Linked DNA regions of Heliomicrobium gestii. The protein of the gene in region 2 binds, or shares a complex with, the protein of the main gene of each other region. Links are inferred from orthologs where the notes say so. Each region holds a gene or a part of one and is shown on either strand. Other genes may lie near its edges.

Region 1 (5,978 bases), on a different replicon or contig from region 2:
TCGGCGGAGCGCACCGGAGACCTGGGCGTTTGCAGGAGTTTTGCCCTGTTGAAGCATGTCGCCGATTTCCGTTGCCACCAAGCCGGCGCACCGGAGATGCTTGATCTTCTTCTTCTTGGGGTTTTCCACTTTGCGATAGTGTCCGTCCGCAATCAGAAGGTAATCGGGATCGAGAATTTTCAGCACCAGAAAATGCTTATCCTCGTCCCTTCCGGCTAGAGAACGCACCAGCTCGCCTGGCCTGATACACCGTACCGTCACTGTCACTTGCTGTGTACACGAGTGAGGACCTCCGGTCCATCATCGGTAATGGCGATGGTATGCTCAAAATGGGCGGACGGCTTATGGTCTTTCGTGACCACCGTCCACTGGTCTTCCTTGGTTTCGACTTCCCAGGTTCCCGCGTTGACCATCGGTTCAATGGCCAGCGTCATGCCCGATTGAAGCCGCGGTCCCCGTCCAGCCGGCCCGAAATTGGGCACCTGCGGTTCTTCATGCATCTTTTTGCCGATGCCGTGACCCACAAATTGGCGGACAACGGAAAACCCGTTTCCTTCAACATAGTTCTGAATGGAGTGGGATATATCAAAGAGACGGTTGCCTACTTTCGCTTCTTCGATGCCGATCTCCAGGGAACGGCGCGTCACGTCCAGCAGGCGTTGAAGCGATTCGTCAATTTCCCCGACAGGCAGCGTCACCGCAGCGTCGCCATGGTAATCATTGACATATGCTCCGACGTCAATACTGATAATATCCCCCGTTTGCAACTGCCGTAAACCTGGAATGCCATGAACGACTTGTTCGTTGATGGAGGCGCAGATGGAAGCGGGGAAGCCCTGGTAGCCTTTGAAGGAGGGCTTGGCGCCCTTCGAGCAGATGAAATCCTCCGCCTTCTGGTCCAGTTCTGCCGTGGTCACTCCCGGCGCCACCGCTTTTTCCATCTCTCGCAGGGTCTCGGCCACAATCCGACCGGCATCCCGCATGTAATCGAGTTCCCGGGCGGCTTTCAAGACGATCATCAGGCGTCTCTCCCCAGGGCGGCGCAGATGTCCGCAAACACCGCCGCCATATCCTGTTCCCCGTTGATTCGCTTGTAGCGTCCTTTGGCCTCATAGTATTCAATGAGCGGTTGAGTCTGCCGGGTATATACATCCAAACGGTTCTCCGCCGTTTCGCGGGAGTCGTCGCTGCGCTGGTACAGTTCGCCGCCACACTTGCCGCATACCCTCTCCGAGGGAGGCGGGTTGAAGACGACATGGTAGGTAGCGCCGCACTGGCGGCAGATACGACGACCAGTCAACCGTTCGATCAGGTTTTCCCGGGGGACATGGATGTCGACGACGGCATCCAGTTCCAAGGCCAGTTCCTTCAAGGTTGCTTCCAACGCATCCGCTTGGGGCACGGTGCGGGGGAACCCGTCCAGGAGGAAGCCTTTTCGGCAGTCGTCCTGGGCCAAACGTTCCCGCACGATCCCGATGGTTACTTCATCAGGAACGAGTTGACCGGCATCCATGAAGGATTTGGCCTTCCGACCCAGTTCCGTACCGTTTTTAATGGCGGCGCGAAACATGTCGCCAGTGGAAATGTGGGGAATGGCAAACTGGCTCACCAGCTTTTCGGCTTGAGTCCCTTTGCCGGCGCCCGGCGGACCCATCAGCAATACGTTCACGGTATATCCCTCCGTAAATCCCCCGTCCATACTGACAGGGATGGTTGCTGTGGGCAGGTCCGGGATGTTTCCTTGCCGCTCCGTAGACAGATTTCCTCCGTCCAGGGACATGCCCACTCTTTATATACTTCTATTTCATGAATCCTTGGTAATGCCGCATCAACATGTTGGATTCCAGTTGCTTCATCGTATCCAAGGCCACACCGACGCAAATCAGAAGCGCCGTGCCGCCGAAGTAGATGTTGGTGATCCCGGTCAACATGATGACGAAGGTCGGCAACAGGGAGATGACCGCCAGGAACAACGCGCCAACCAGCGTGATGCGAGACATCACCCTGGTGATGTAGTCGGCTGTCGGTTTTCCGGGCCGGAGCCCGGGGATGAAGCCGCCATGCTTCTTCATGTTGTCGGCCACATCGACAGGGTTGAAGGTGATGGCGGTGTAGAAGTAGGTGAAGAAGAGGATCAGCAGGGCATAGAAGGCGCTATGCAGGAAGGAGCCGAAGTTGAAGTACTGCTGAAACCACTGTCCCACCGGAGAACCGGGGAAGAAGGCGGCAATCGTCGTCGGCAGGGCCAGGATGGAGGAGGCGAAGATAACGGGGATGACGCCAGCCTGGTTGACCCGCAGGGGAATGTGGGTGCTGTGCCCGCCGTAGACGCGCCGTCCGACGACCCGTTTGGCGTAGTTGACCGGGATGCGCCGCTGCCCTTCATTGATGTAGATGATCCCCGCGATGGTGGCGGCGGCGATCAGCACGAAGAGCAGGACGTTCAGCACGTTCGTCGTGCCGACTCGGACGTACTCATAGAGCTGTCCGATGCCGGAAGGGAGTCGGGAGACGATACCGGCGAAGATGATCAGCGAAATGCCGTTGCCGATCCCTTTCTCGGTGATTCGCTCGCCGATCCACATCAGAAAGACCGTGCCGGCCGTCAGGGTTACAGCGACAAGCAGGTAACTCCCGACGGTAGGGTTAGCGACGGCGCCTTTCAGACCATAGGAGAGTCCGATGGCCTGAATAAAAGCCAGGATGATGGTGAAGTAGCGGGTGTACTCGGTGATTTTTCTCCGACCCTCTTCGCCCTCTTTGGCCAGTTGTTCCAACGAGGGGATAACGACGGTGAGGAGTTGCATGATGATCGATGCGTTGATGTAGGGGGTAATGCTCATGGCGAAGACGGAGAATTTCCGGAAAGAGCCACCTGAAATCACGTCAAAGAAGCCGAAGAGGGCCCCCGAGTTCAACAGTTGATCGATCACTTCGCGGTTAATGCCTGGCACAGGAATGTGAGCGCCGATGCGGAAGACAAGGAACATCATCAGCGTGAAGACGATCTTGCTCCGCAGATCGGGCAGTTTCCAGGCATTTTGCAGAGTGCCCACCAGAGTGGACATGTCTTACATCACCTCTACTTGGCCGCCAGCAGCTTTGATCTTCTCCGCCGCAGCCTCACTCACCCCATGGAGTTTTACCGTCAACGCTTTTTCGATGTTGCCTTCAGCCAGGAGCTTGACGCCGTCTTTCAGCTTCTTGATCATTTTCCGTTCCAGAAGCAGTTCCGGCGTCACCACCGTGCCAGCCTCGAAGACATCGAGGTCGCCCACGTTGATGATGGCGAATTCCTTTTTAAAGGGGGCATTGGAAAAGCCCCGCTTGGGAATCCGGCGCTGGAGCGGTTGTTGACCGCCTTCAAAGCCGGGACGGACACCGCCGCCGGAGCGAGCTTTTTGACCTTTATGACCACGGCCGGCCGTTTTGCCCAGGCCGGAACCGGTGCCTTGCCCTTTCCGGGTCGGTTTTTGCCGCGACCCCGGAGCCGGTTTCAGATCATGGAGTTGCAATGGGTACACCTCCTCGCGTTAGGCTTCCACTTCTTCCACGGTCACCAGGTGGTTGACCGTGCGAATCATGCCCCGGATGGCGGGGGTATCATCGTGGAGGACCGATTGATGGAGCTTTTTGAGACCCAGGGTGGCCACGGTGAGCTTTTGGTTCTTGGAGTAACCGATGGCGCTTTTCACCCAGGTGATCTTAAGTTTGTTAGCCACGGTTGACCCTCCTAACCAATAATCTCTTCGACCGTTTTGCCGCGCAGTTTGGCGACCTCTTCGGCGCGCTTCAGGCTGCGCAGGCCTTCCATGGTGGCGCGCACCATGTTGTTGGCGTTGTTGGATCCCAGGGACTTGGTGAGGATATCGTGAATCCCAGCCAGTTCGAGGACGGCGCAGACAGGGCCGCCAGCGATGACGCCGGTACCTTTGGAGGCCGGCTTCAGCAACACACGGCCAGCGCCGAACACGCCGAGGGCGGGATGGGGGATGGTTGTGCCAACCATGGGGACGACGATCAGGTTCTTTTTCGCGTCTTCAACGCCTTTGCGGATCGCTTCAGGCACTTCGCCGGCCTTGCCGAGGCCGAAGCCTACGTGGCCTTTGCCGTCACCGACAACAACCAGGGCGCTGAAGGAGAAACGGCGACCGCCTTTGACGACTTTCGCCACGCGGTTGATGTAGACGACTTTTTCCTGAAGATCCAGACCGCTCGCGTCTATTCTTGCCATTCTTTTCCCTCCTTTATGCGGGACGCTTAGAATTGAAGCCCCGCTTCCCGGGCTGCTTCGGCCAGAGCTGCGATCCGGCCATGGTAGATATAACCGCCGCGGTCAAAGACCACTTTTTCGATGCCTTGTTCCAGGGCTTTCTTGGCGACGAGTTCGCCGACCTTTTTGGCCCCTTCGATGTTCCCGCCGGATACGTTGGCTGCCTTGAAATCGCCGTCGAGGCTGGAGGCGGCCACCAGGGTCCGGCCGGTGACATCATTGACCACTTGGGCGTAGATATGATTGAGACTGCGGAAGACGCACAGGCGGGGACGCTCTTCAGTGCCCTGCACCCGTTTGCGAATCCGCATGTGTTTCTTCAGACGTGCGGCATCGCGGTCAAGTTTTTTGATCACTCGGGCTCACTCCCTTCGACCTCGGGTTAGGGCTTATTTTTTGCCTTTTTTACCGCCGGTCTTACCGACTTTGCGGCGGATGACTTCGGTATCATACTTGATGCCCTTGCCCTTATAGGGTTCAGGCTCCCGTACGGCGCGGATGTTGGCCGCCAGCGCGCCCACTTTTTCCTTGTCGATCCCTTTGACGATGACCTTCGTCGGAACAGGGACTTCCACTTCCAGCCCTTCACCGGGGTCGATCTCGACCGGGTGGCTGTAGCCGACGGTGAGGACAAGCTTTTTGCCTTGCTTGGCCGCCCGGTAGCCGACGCCGACCAGTTCCAGGTTTTTGCTGAAGCCCGTGGACACACCGTCAACCATGTTGGCGACGAGGGTGCGGCTCAGGCCGTGAAGGGAGCGATGGAATTTATCGTCGCTGGGGCGCGTAACCTGGACGGTGTTGCCTTCCACCGTGACGATGATGTCTTTATGGAGTTCCCGGCTGAGTTCGCCTTTCGGCCCTTTCACCGTAACGACATTGCCTTCAATCGTTACGTTGACGCCGGCCGGGATCGCCACGGGTTTCTTGCCGATCCGTGACATGGTCACACCTCCTGCTGTGTGCGATTCGGTTCAAAGAATAGGTCTGTTACCAGATGTAGCAGAGAACTTCTCCGCCGAGGCCGGCTTTCCGAGCAGCTTTGTCGCTCATGATGCCCTGCGAGGTCGAAAGAACGGCGACACCCAGTCCGCCGAGGACCTTGGGAATCTCTTCTTTGCGGGCGTAGACGCGCAGGCCCGGCTTGGAGATCCGTTTGACGCCGGTGATGACTTTCTCACGGTTGGGGCCGAACTTCAGGTAGATGCGGAGCAGGCCTTGCTTGTTGTCTTCGACGTACTCGACGTCTTTGACATAACCTTCGCTCTTGAAGATCTCTGCGATGGCCCGCTTGACTTTGGAAGCCGGAACTTCCACTTTGTCATGGTAAACCATATTGGCATTGCGGATCCGTGTCAGGAAATCCGCGATTGGATCGGTCATGACCATTGGGCTGGTACCCCCCTCCGTGTATCTTTACCAACTGGCCTTGGTCACGCCGGGGATTTCCCCTTTGTAGGCCAGGTTGCGGAAGCAAATCCGGCACATCCCAAATTTCCGCATGTAAGCGTGGGGGCGTCCGCAGATCTTGCAGCGATTGTGCGCGCGGACGCGAAATTTGGGGGAACGGCTTTGTTTCACGATCATGGATGTTTTTGCCACGAGATTCCCTCCTGTAATGCCTTATTCGGCGCGGAACGGCATTCCGATCAGCCGAAGGAGTTCACGGGCTTCTTCGTCGGTCTTGGCCGTCGTCACAAACGTGACG
Region 2 (7,792 bases):
CCCTTCCACCAGCACCTCAGCCACTGCAGAGCCAAGACCGCCGATGACGGAGTGCTCCTCCGCCGTGACGACACAGCCGGTCCGGGCGGTCGACGCCAGAATCGCCTCGGCGTCGATGGGCTTGATCGTGTGGATGTTCAGCACCTCGGCCCCGATTCCCTCGGCAGCCAGGGCTTCCGCCGCTTCGAGGGCGACACTGACCATCAGACCCGTGGCGATGATGGTGACGTCCTTCCCTTGCCGCAGGGTGACAGCCTTGCCGGGGGTGAAGACGTAGTTTTCCTCATTGATCACCGGCACGGCCAGGCGGCCCAGGCGGATGTACACAGGACCGGTGTGTTCGGCGGCCCAGCGGATCGCCCCTTCCGTCTCGGGGCCGTCCGCCGGCGCGAGGACAGTCATGTTGGGCAGCACCCGCATGAGGGCGATATCCTCCACCGTCTGGTGGGAGGCGCCGTCCTCGCCGACGGTGATACCGGCATGGGTGGCGGCGATCTTCACGTTCAGCTTCGGATAGGCGATGGAGTTGCGGATCTGTTCAAAGGCGCGGCCGGTGGCGAACATGGCAAAGGTGCTGGCAAAGGGGATCTTGCCGATGGCAGCCAGGCCGGCGGCGGTCCCCATCAGGTTCTGTTCGGCGATGCCCATATCAAAAAACCGTTCGGGATAGACCTTGGCGAAGTCGATGGTTTTTGTCGATTTGGCCAGGTCGGCATCGAGGACGACCACATCGGCCTTCTCAGCGCCCAGGCGGGCCAGGGCGCGGCCATAGGCGTCACGGGTGGCAATCTTACTCATCAGGCAACCTCCCTCACTGCAGTTCCTTCAAGGCTGTGGCGGCTTGTTCGGCATTGGGCGCTGTGCCGTGCCAGCCGACCTGGTTTTCCATGAAGGACACGCCCTTGCCCTTGATGGTGCGGGCGATGACGCAGGTGGGACGGCCCGTTGTCGCCTTGGCGACCTCGATGGCGTCGAGAATGGCCGGCATGGAGTGGCCGTCGATCTCGATGGTGTTCCAGCCGAAAGCCTGGAACTTTTCCAGCACAGGAAAGCTGGACATGACCTCTTCGACAGGACCGTCGATCTGCAGGCCGTTGATGTCAACAAAAATCGCCAGTTTGTCCAGCTTGTAGTGGGCGGCCGCCATGGCGGCTTCCCACACCTGGCCCTCCTGGAGTTCCCCATCGCCGAGGATCGCCCAGACGCGGGCGTCCTTGCCGTCGAGGCGCAAGCCCAAGGCCATGCCGATGGCGGCGGACAAGCCCTGTCCGAGGGAACCGGTCGACATGTCCACTCCGGGCACCTTTTTCATATCCGGATGGCCCTGCAGAAAATGGCCCGTCTGGCGCAAGCCTTTCAGCTCTTCCACAGGGAAAAAACCTCGTTCCGCCAGCGCCGCGTAGAGGACGGGGGCGGCATGGCCCTTGCTCAGAACAAAGCGGTCCCGTTCCGTCCACCGGGGATTTTGCGGATCGATGCGCATCTCTTTGAAAAACAGCGCTGTCACCATGTCGGCCGCCGAGAGGGACCCGCCGGGGTGTCCGCTGTTCGCCGCATGGGTCATGGCGATGATGTGTTGGCGGATCTGCCGGGCCGTCGATTCGAGACGCTGTGTGATGGCTTCACTCATTCTGCGATACTCCCTTCTGCAAAGAAACCCTATAGCAAGCAATCTCGACAATATTCTGCACCATTTCAGCCAAATCCTGCGTCTTTTGGCATGGAAAAACGAAAAAGCCGGAAATTTTACCACCGGGCGGTCGTTGACGAAATCGTTTACGGGACACCAAACCCTGACAACGGTTTATCCATGCTCCGGAAAATATGGAAACCCCGCCCCCCATCGGGAAGCGAGGTTTCATCGGGATCGATTTATTGTTTCGTCGACCAGACAAGATAAGCCGAAATGAAATCGTCCAGTTCGCCGTCCATGACGGCATAGACGTTCCCTACCTCGGTGTTGGTCCGGTGGTCTTTGACGAGGTTGTAGGGGTGAAAGACATAGGAGCGGATCTGGCTGCCGAAGGCGATGTCCTGCTGATCGCCCTTCAGCCGGTTGACCTCAGCCTCCTGCTCCTGCCGTTGCCGTTCAAAGAGCTTGGCCTGCAGCATGCGCATGGCCGTCGCCCGGTTCTGGATCTGGGAGCGCTCGCTCTGGCAGGCCACGACAATCCCCGTCGGGACGTGGGTGATGCGGACGGCCGATTCGGTCTTGTTGACGTGCTGGCCGCCGGCGCCGCTGGCGCGGTAGGTGTCGACCTTCAGATCTTCCGAACGGATCAGAATCTCGGCGTCTTCGCTGACCTCGGGCAACACCTCAAGAGAGGCAAAGGAGGTGTGACGACGACCGGAGGAGTCGAAGGGCGAGATGCGCACGAGGCGATGGACGCCCATCTCGCCCTTCAGATAGCCGTAGGCGTTCTCGCCGGCGACAGAGATGGTGGCCGACTTCATCCCTGCTTCGTCGCCGGGGAGGGAATCGAGGAGATCCACCTTGTAGCCCTTCTTCTCCCCCCAGCGGATGTACATGCGCAGGAGCATCTCGTTCCAGTCCATCGCTTCGGTGCCACCGGCGCCGGCATGGAGGGTGAGCAAGGCGTTGTTGCGGTCATAAGGCCCGTTCAACAGCAGTTCCAAGTGCCAGCGATCCAGTTCCGCCGTGATCTCCTTGATCCCTGCCTCAATCTCGGCCAGGGTATCGGCGTCTTCCTCTTCGGCGCCCAGTTCGCGGAGGACGCCAAGGTCCTCCCAGTGGCCGCGCAGATCCTGGTAGGCTTTGACCTTGTCCTTCAACCCGGTCAGTTCCTGCATGGTCTTCTGCGCCCGTTCCGTATCGTCCCAGAAGCCCGGCTCCAGGATCATCTGCTCCAGTTCGGCGATGCGTTCCTCTTTGACCGCCAGGTCAAAGTGAATCCCTCAGTTCGTCCAACCTGGTCTCCAGGAGCCCCAGTTCACGTTTCACTTCACTAAACACCGGCGATCGTTCCCTTCGTTTTTGTGAGTTCTTCTGTCTGCCCGGAAAAGCGGCCAATCTAAGCGCCTCTACAGTGAGATAGGCCTTCATAAAGTTCGGGATGCATCGTGCGCAAATCGGCGCCCCGATGCATCCCTGCCTCATCGAGAAATCATTGTTCAGCTTATGGGAAAACCCTTGGCCAGTTACCCCTTTTCGCGTTACCCGTTTTCACCGCAGCACTTCTTGTACTTTTTGCCGCTGCCACAGGGGCAGGGATCGTTGCGGCCGATCTGGGGCTCCGCCTTGACGGGCTCTTTCGGCAGCGAGTCGTCGGAACGGTTTTCGACGGCGTTTTTGAGCGTCCGTTCCTCTTCGGCTTCCTGGGCGACCGGCTCGGCCTGTGCGACAACGACGCTGACCCGGAACATGTAGCGCAGGAATTCCTCCTGGACGCTGGCGATCATCTCCTGGAACATGCTGTAGGCCTCGTATTTGTACTCCACGAGGGGATCCTTCTGGCCGTAGGCGCGCAGACCGATGCCGTGGCGCAGGTGATCCATGGCGTCCAGGTGATCCATCCAGTGGGAGTCGACGACACGCAGGAGGATGATCCGCTCCAGTTCACGGATCGTCTCCTCGCCCAGTTCCTGCTCACGCAGGCCGTAGCGCTCCTGGGCCTTTTCCTGGAGATAGGCGATGATCTCTTCCTTCTCCATCTCCTGAAGCTCTTCCGCCGTAACGGCGCTGCCGATGTGGAAGGTCTCCTCGGCGTAGGCGAGCATGGCCGGCAGATCCCAGTTTTCGACGTACTTCTCTTCACCGGCAATGCGGTTGACCATGTTCTCGACGAGGGTGTCGATAAAGTCGGTAACCGTGTCGCGCAGGTTCTCGCCGTTCAGCACCTTCCGGCGCTGATCGTAGATGACTTCCCGCTGTTGGTTCATCACATCGTCATACTGGAGCACGTGTTTGCGGATGTCGAAGTTGCGCGCCTCAACGCGGCGCTGGGCGTTCTCGATGGCTTTGGAGATCATGCCCGACTCGATGGGCATCGAGTCGTCCATGCCCAGGCGGTCCATTAGGCCTTGAATGTTTTCAGCGCCGAAGAGACGCATCAGATCGTCTTCCAGCGACACATAGAAACGGGTCTTGCCGGGGTCGCCCTGGCGTCCGGCGCGGCCCCGGAGTTGGTTGTCGATACGCCGCGCCTCATGGCGCTCGGTGCCGATGACATAGAGACCGCCCAGTTCGTCGACGCCATCGCCGAGGAGGATGTCGGTCCCCCGGCCGGCCATGTTGGTGGCGATGGTGACCATGCCCCGCTGACCGGCGTTTTTGATGATCTCGGCTTCCTTCTCATGATGTTTGGCGTTCAACACCTGATGGGGGACGCCGCGCTTCTTCAGCTTGTCGGAGAGCTGTTCCGACTTGACGATGGACACGGTGCCGACCAGGACCGGTTGACCGCAGCGGAAGGCTTCCACGACCTCTTCCACAACGGCGTTGAATTTGCCCTCTTCCGTCCGGTAGACGATGTCGGCCTGATCCTGACGCTGAGTGGCTCTGTTCGTCGGGATTTGAACGACATCCATCTTATATATCTGCATGAATTCGGGCTCTTCCGTCTTGGCCGTGCCGGTCATGCCGGAAAGCTTGTCATACATGCGGAAGTAGTTCTGCAGGGTGACGGTGGCCAGCGTCTGCGACTCGTTTTGAATTTTGAGGTTCTCTTTCGCCTCGATGGACTGGTGCAGCCCTTCCGAGTACCGGCGTCCGAACATGAGGCGACCGGTGAACTCATCAACGATGATGACCTCGCCGTCCTTGACGACATAGTCGCGGTCCCGTTTCATCAAGGCATGGGCCTTCAGCCCCTGGTTGACATGGTGGGCCCAGTCGAGGGAATCGGCCAGGTTGTCGATGCCGAGCAACTTTTCGACCCGGTCGACGCCCTCATCGGTCAAGACGACCGAGTGGGCCTTCTCGTCGACCTTGTAATCGACTTCGTTTTTCAAGCGCGGCACGATGCGGGCGACGGCGTAGTATTTTTCCGTCGGCTTGTCCGCCGGCCCCGAGATGATCAAGGGCGTCCGGGCCTCGTCGATGAGGATCGAGTCCACTTCGTCGACGATGGCGTAGTTCAGTTCCCGCTGCACCATGTGCTGCGGCTGAATGACCATGTTGTCGCGCAGGTAGTCGAAGCCGAACTCGTTGTTCGTGCCATAGGTGATGTCGGCGGCATAGGAATCGCGGCGCTCGTCAAAATCCAGGCCGTGGACGACGAGTCCCACCTTAAGGCCGAGGAAGCGGTGGATCCGGCCCATCCATTCGGCGTCACGCCGGGCCAGGTAGTCGTTGACGGTGACTACGTGAACGCCGCGACCGGTCAACGCGTTCAGGTATGACGGCAAGGTCGCCACCAGCGTTTTGCCTTCACCGGTCCGCATCTCAGCGATGCGCCCGTTGTGCAGGACCATCCCGCCGATCAACTGCACGTCAAAGTGGCGCATGCCCAGCACCCGCCGGGAGGCTTCGCGAACAGTGGCAAAGGCCTCAGGCAGCAGATCGTCCAGGCTTTCTCCGTTTTCCAGCCGTTGGCGAAACTCGACGGTCTTGTGCTGCAGGTCGGCGTCATTGAGCGCCTGCCATTCCGGTTCAAGGCTGTTGATCCGGTCGACAGTCTTCTGCATCCGGCGAACATCCCTGGCGTTGTCGTCGAGGAGGTTCTTTAAAAAACCAAACAAAAAAATGACCCCTTTCAGGTATCCGACGGGATAGCTCCCCCCCTGGGCCTATCCATCGGCTGGTTTCCGATTCACTCGTAAACAGTACTATTGTATCATTCCGAGGTCCGGGGATGCAATGGAAGGCAAATATGCCCATCAAAAAAGGACGCCCATCGGGCGCCCTTCTCAACATCACCACAGCCGGTCTATTCAGTCAAATTCCGGTTCGATCAGCCCATAGTTGCCGTCTTTACGCAGGTAGACCACGTTCACCTGCTCCGTTTCCGCATTGGAGAAGACAAAGAAGCTATGACCGATCAGGTTCATCTGCATGATCGCCTCATCGACAGGCATCGGCTTCAAGGCGAACCGCTTGGACCGCACGATCCGGGGCTCTGAGGCGACGGGGCCGTTCTTTTCCGGGACGAATTCTTTGAACCCTTGCCCTTTCAGGCGGCGGGACAGTTTCGTTTTATAGGCGTCAACCTGCTTTTCCAGTTTTTCAAAGACCAGATCGATGGCGGCATACATGTCCGGATGGGATTCCTCGGCCCGCAGGACCAGATCGCCCGCCGGAACAGTCACTTCCACCTTGGCCATGTCCCCTTCGACAGCCAGCGTTGTCCTGGCGCCACCGATGTTGCTAAAGTACTTTTCCAGCTTGGACAGGCGTCTGACGACATACTCCTTCAGGGCGTTGGTGACCTCAATGTTCTTGCCACGAACTTGGATGTTCATTCAACATCATCTCCTTATCGTTGTGGCTGTTCTCACCAGTAATATTCCCCGAACGGTGCGGAAATTCCTGCCTAAACATTCAAAATAACGGCACGATCATTCACGACCTTGCGTCACCCTGCCCAGTACCTCGCCAACGACCTGCTCAATCACTGCGGCGCGCCGTCCAATCTCGACAAAAAAAGCCTCGGCGCGAGCCAAATCATTGCGCACCGCCTGCCGTTCATCGACAACGCCCGCCAACACCAGCGACTGCTCGATCTGGGAGACGACGGGCCGAAAGGGCAGGCGCAGAAAGGCCATCGCTTTCCCGTCCGCCTCCAGGCCGCGCTGGATTTTGGCCAGTTGCTCATAGTATGGGAGCATCGTCGCCGATACATCCCTCGCGCGATCGACATTCATCTGGTACCGCCGGACGAGTTCGACTCCCTTCCGGCATTGGCGGCTGATCGTCTTCAAGTGACGGGACAGGCGCTTCAGTTCGCCGGCAATAGCGGTCGCTGCCTGCGAAAAATCCCCTTCCCCGGCAGTGAAGGCCTCATTCACCAGGGATGCGATCCTTTCGCGACGCGATCCCTCGCCCCCGCCGGCGATCGGCAACGAAGCGAGCACATCGGCCAAGGCGATGTTTTCCGCGCCAGGGATGCCAATGCCGCCTTCGGTGGCATTGATGTAGCGACGGTCCGGATGACCGGCGATGAAGAGGCGAAACCACTCCCGGAAGGCCAACCAGATCTCCTGGGTGTAGGTTTTTTGGCCGTAGATATCGACCGCTTCGATCCGCGCGCTCCCGTCTTTGACTGAGTCAGCACTGCCGGCAAAGACAGAACCGCTGAAATGGGTGGCGTCACCGGTGTAGGCCAGATCCTGGCCGACAAATACGATGGGATCGCAACCCATGCGATAGGCCAGGTGCAGACCCAGGTTGGCCACTGAAGCGCCCACGTTGAGCAACGAACCCCGCACGTCCACATGATCGCCGACGAGAGAAAACAGTTCCTCCTTATCGGGGGCGAAGAGAGCAAAGCGGCGCCCGCCGCCTCGATAGATGACGGTGATGTTGGGCAAAAAGGTGGTATCGAACACAAGGGGCACATCGTCATCAGGCAAATCATGAAAATGCATGTAATTCGGCTCGCCGCCATCGATGGAGATGACCAGGTGCGGGCGAATCCCCGCTTTGAGCAGCGAGCGCAGCGTCGGACTGGTGGCGATCACCACGCCCCGTTCGGCAAAGTCGGCGAGTCGGTTCATATTCTTTTCCAGCGACGGCCCCGCCGAAACAACAACGGCGGGGAGCGAGGAAAACCGCTCGAAGAGGTGCTTGACTGGCGCCGACTCCAACATCACCGGAAGATTGCGCAAAAAATTG

Evidence for each region.
Region 1: the proteins of secA (region 2) and secY are in contact, whole or in part, in a crystal structure (PDB 3DIN), measured with the Thermotoga maritima proteins. The link is inferred for Heliomicrobium gestii from one-to-one orthologs. Residues at the interface, in WP_004082002.1 of Thermotoga maritima: Glu261, Ala262, Arg263, Lys300, Ala301, Arg302, Thr303, Ile304, Ile305, Leu323, Tyr324, Asp325, Pro326, Val329, Ser330, Tyr333, Ile336, Lys340, Phe345, Val349, Glu363, Phe364, Tyr374, Ser375, Gly376, Gly377, Glu393, Ile395, Thr482, Ser483; in WP_004081795.1 of Thermotoga maritima: Glu108, Gly109, Glu110, Glu111, Ala236, Glu237, Arg238, Arg239, Ile240, Thr241, Ile242, Gln243, Tyr244, Ala245, Arg246, Arg247, Val248, Thr249, Gly250, Arg251, Arg252, Val253, Tyr254, Gly256, Ala257, Ser258, Thr259, Tyr260, Leu261, Pro262.

What each region holds. Positions count from the first base shown.
Region 1 is NZ_WXEX01000002.1:330,765-336,742, forward strand. What follows is about bases 930-3,799. They hold secY (preprotein translocase subunit SecY), read right to left. Parts: upstream 3,060-3,799; coding sequence 1,800-3,059; downstream 930-1,799. Other genes in these bases: map (type I methionyl aminopeptidase), read right to left, coding at 930-1,019; GTO89_RS03545 (adenylate kinase), read right to left, coding at 1,019-1,669; rplO (50S ribosomal protein L15), read right to left, coding at 3,072-3,515; rpmD (50S ribosomal protein L30), read right to left, coding at 3,534-3,722; rpsE (30S ribosomal protein S5), read right to left, coding at 3,734-3,799. Outside these bases: GTO89_RS03535 (RNA-binding protein), read right to left, coding at 1-186; more of map, read right to left, coding at 264-929; more of rpsE, read right to left, coding at 3,800-4,234; rplR (50S ribosomal protein L18), read right to left, coding at 4,261-4,629; rplF (50S ribosomal protein L6), read right to left, coding at 4,663-5,214; rpsH (30S ribosomal protein S8), read right to left, coding at 5,261-5,659; GTO89_RS03585 (type Z 30S ribosomal protein S14), read right to left, coding at 5,687-5,872; rplE (50S ribosomal protein L5), read right to left, coding at 5,894-5,978. UniProt on the Escherichia coli protein: The central subunit of the protein translocation channel SecYEG. Consists of two halves formed by TMs 1-5 and 6-10.
Region 2 is NZ_WXEX01000006.1:6,607-14,398, forward strand. What follows is about bases 2,911-5,976. They hold secA (preprotein translocase subunit SecA), read right to left. Parts: upstream 5,647-5,976; coding sequence 3,175-5,646; downstream 2,911-3,174. Other genes in these bases: hpf (ribosome hibernation-promoting factor, HPF/YfiA family), read right to left, coding at 5,893-5,976. Outside these bases: GTO89_RS08045 (transketolase family protein), read right to left, coding at 1-798; GTO89_RS08050 (transketolase), read right to left, coding at 812-1,630; more of hpf, read right to left, coding at 5,977-6,420; GTO89_RS17345 (motility associated factor glycosyltransferase family protein), read right to left, coding at 6,517-7,792. UniProt on the Escherichia coli protein: Required for protein export, interacts with the SecYEG preprotein conducting channel.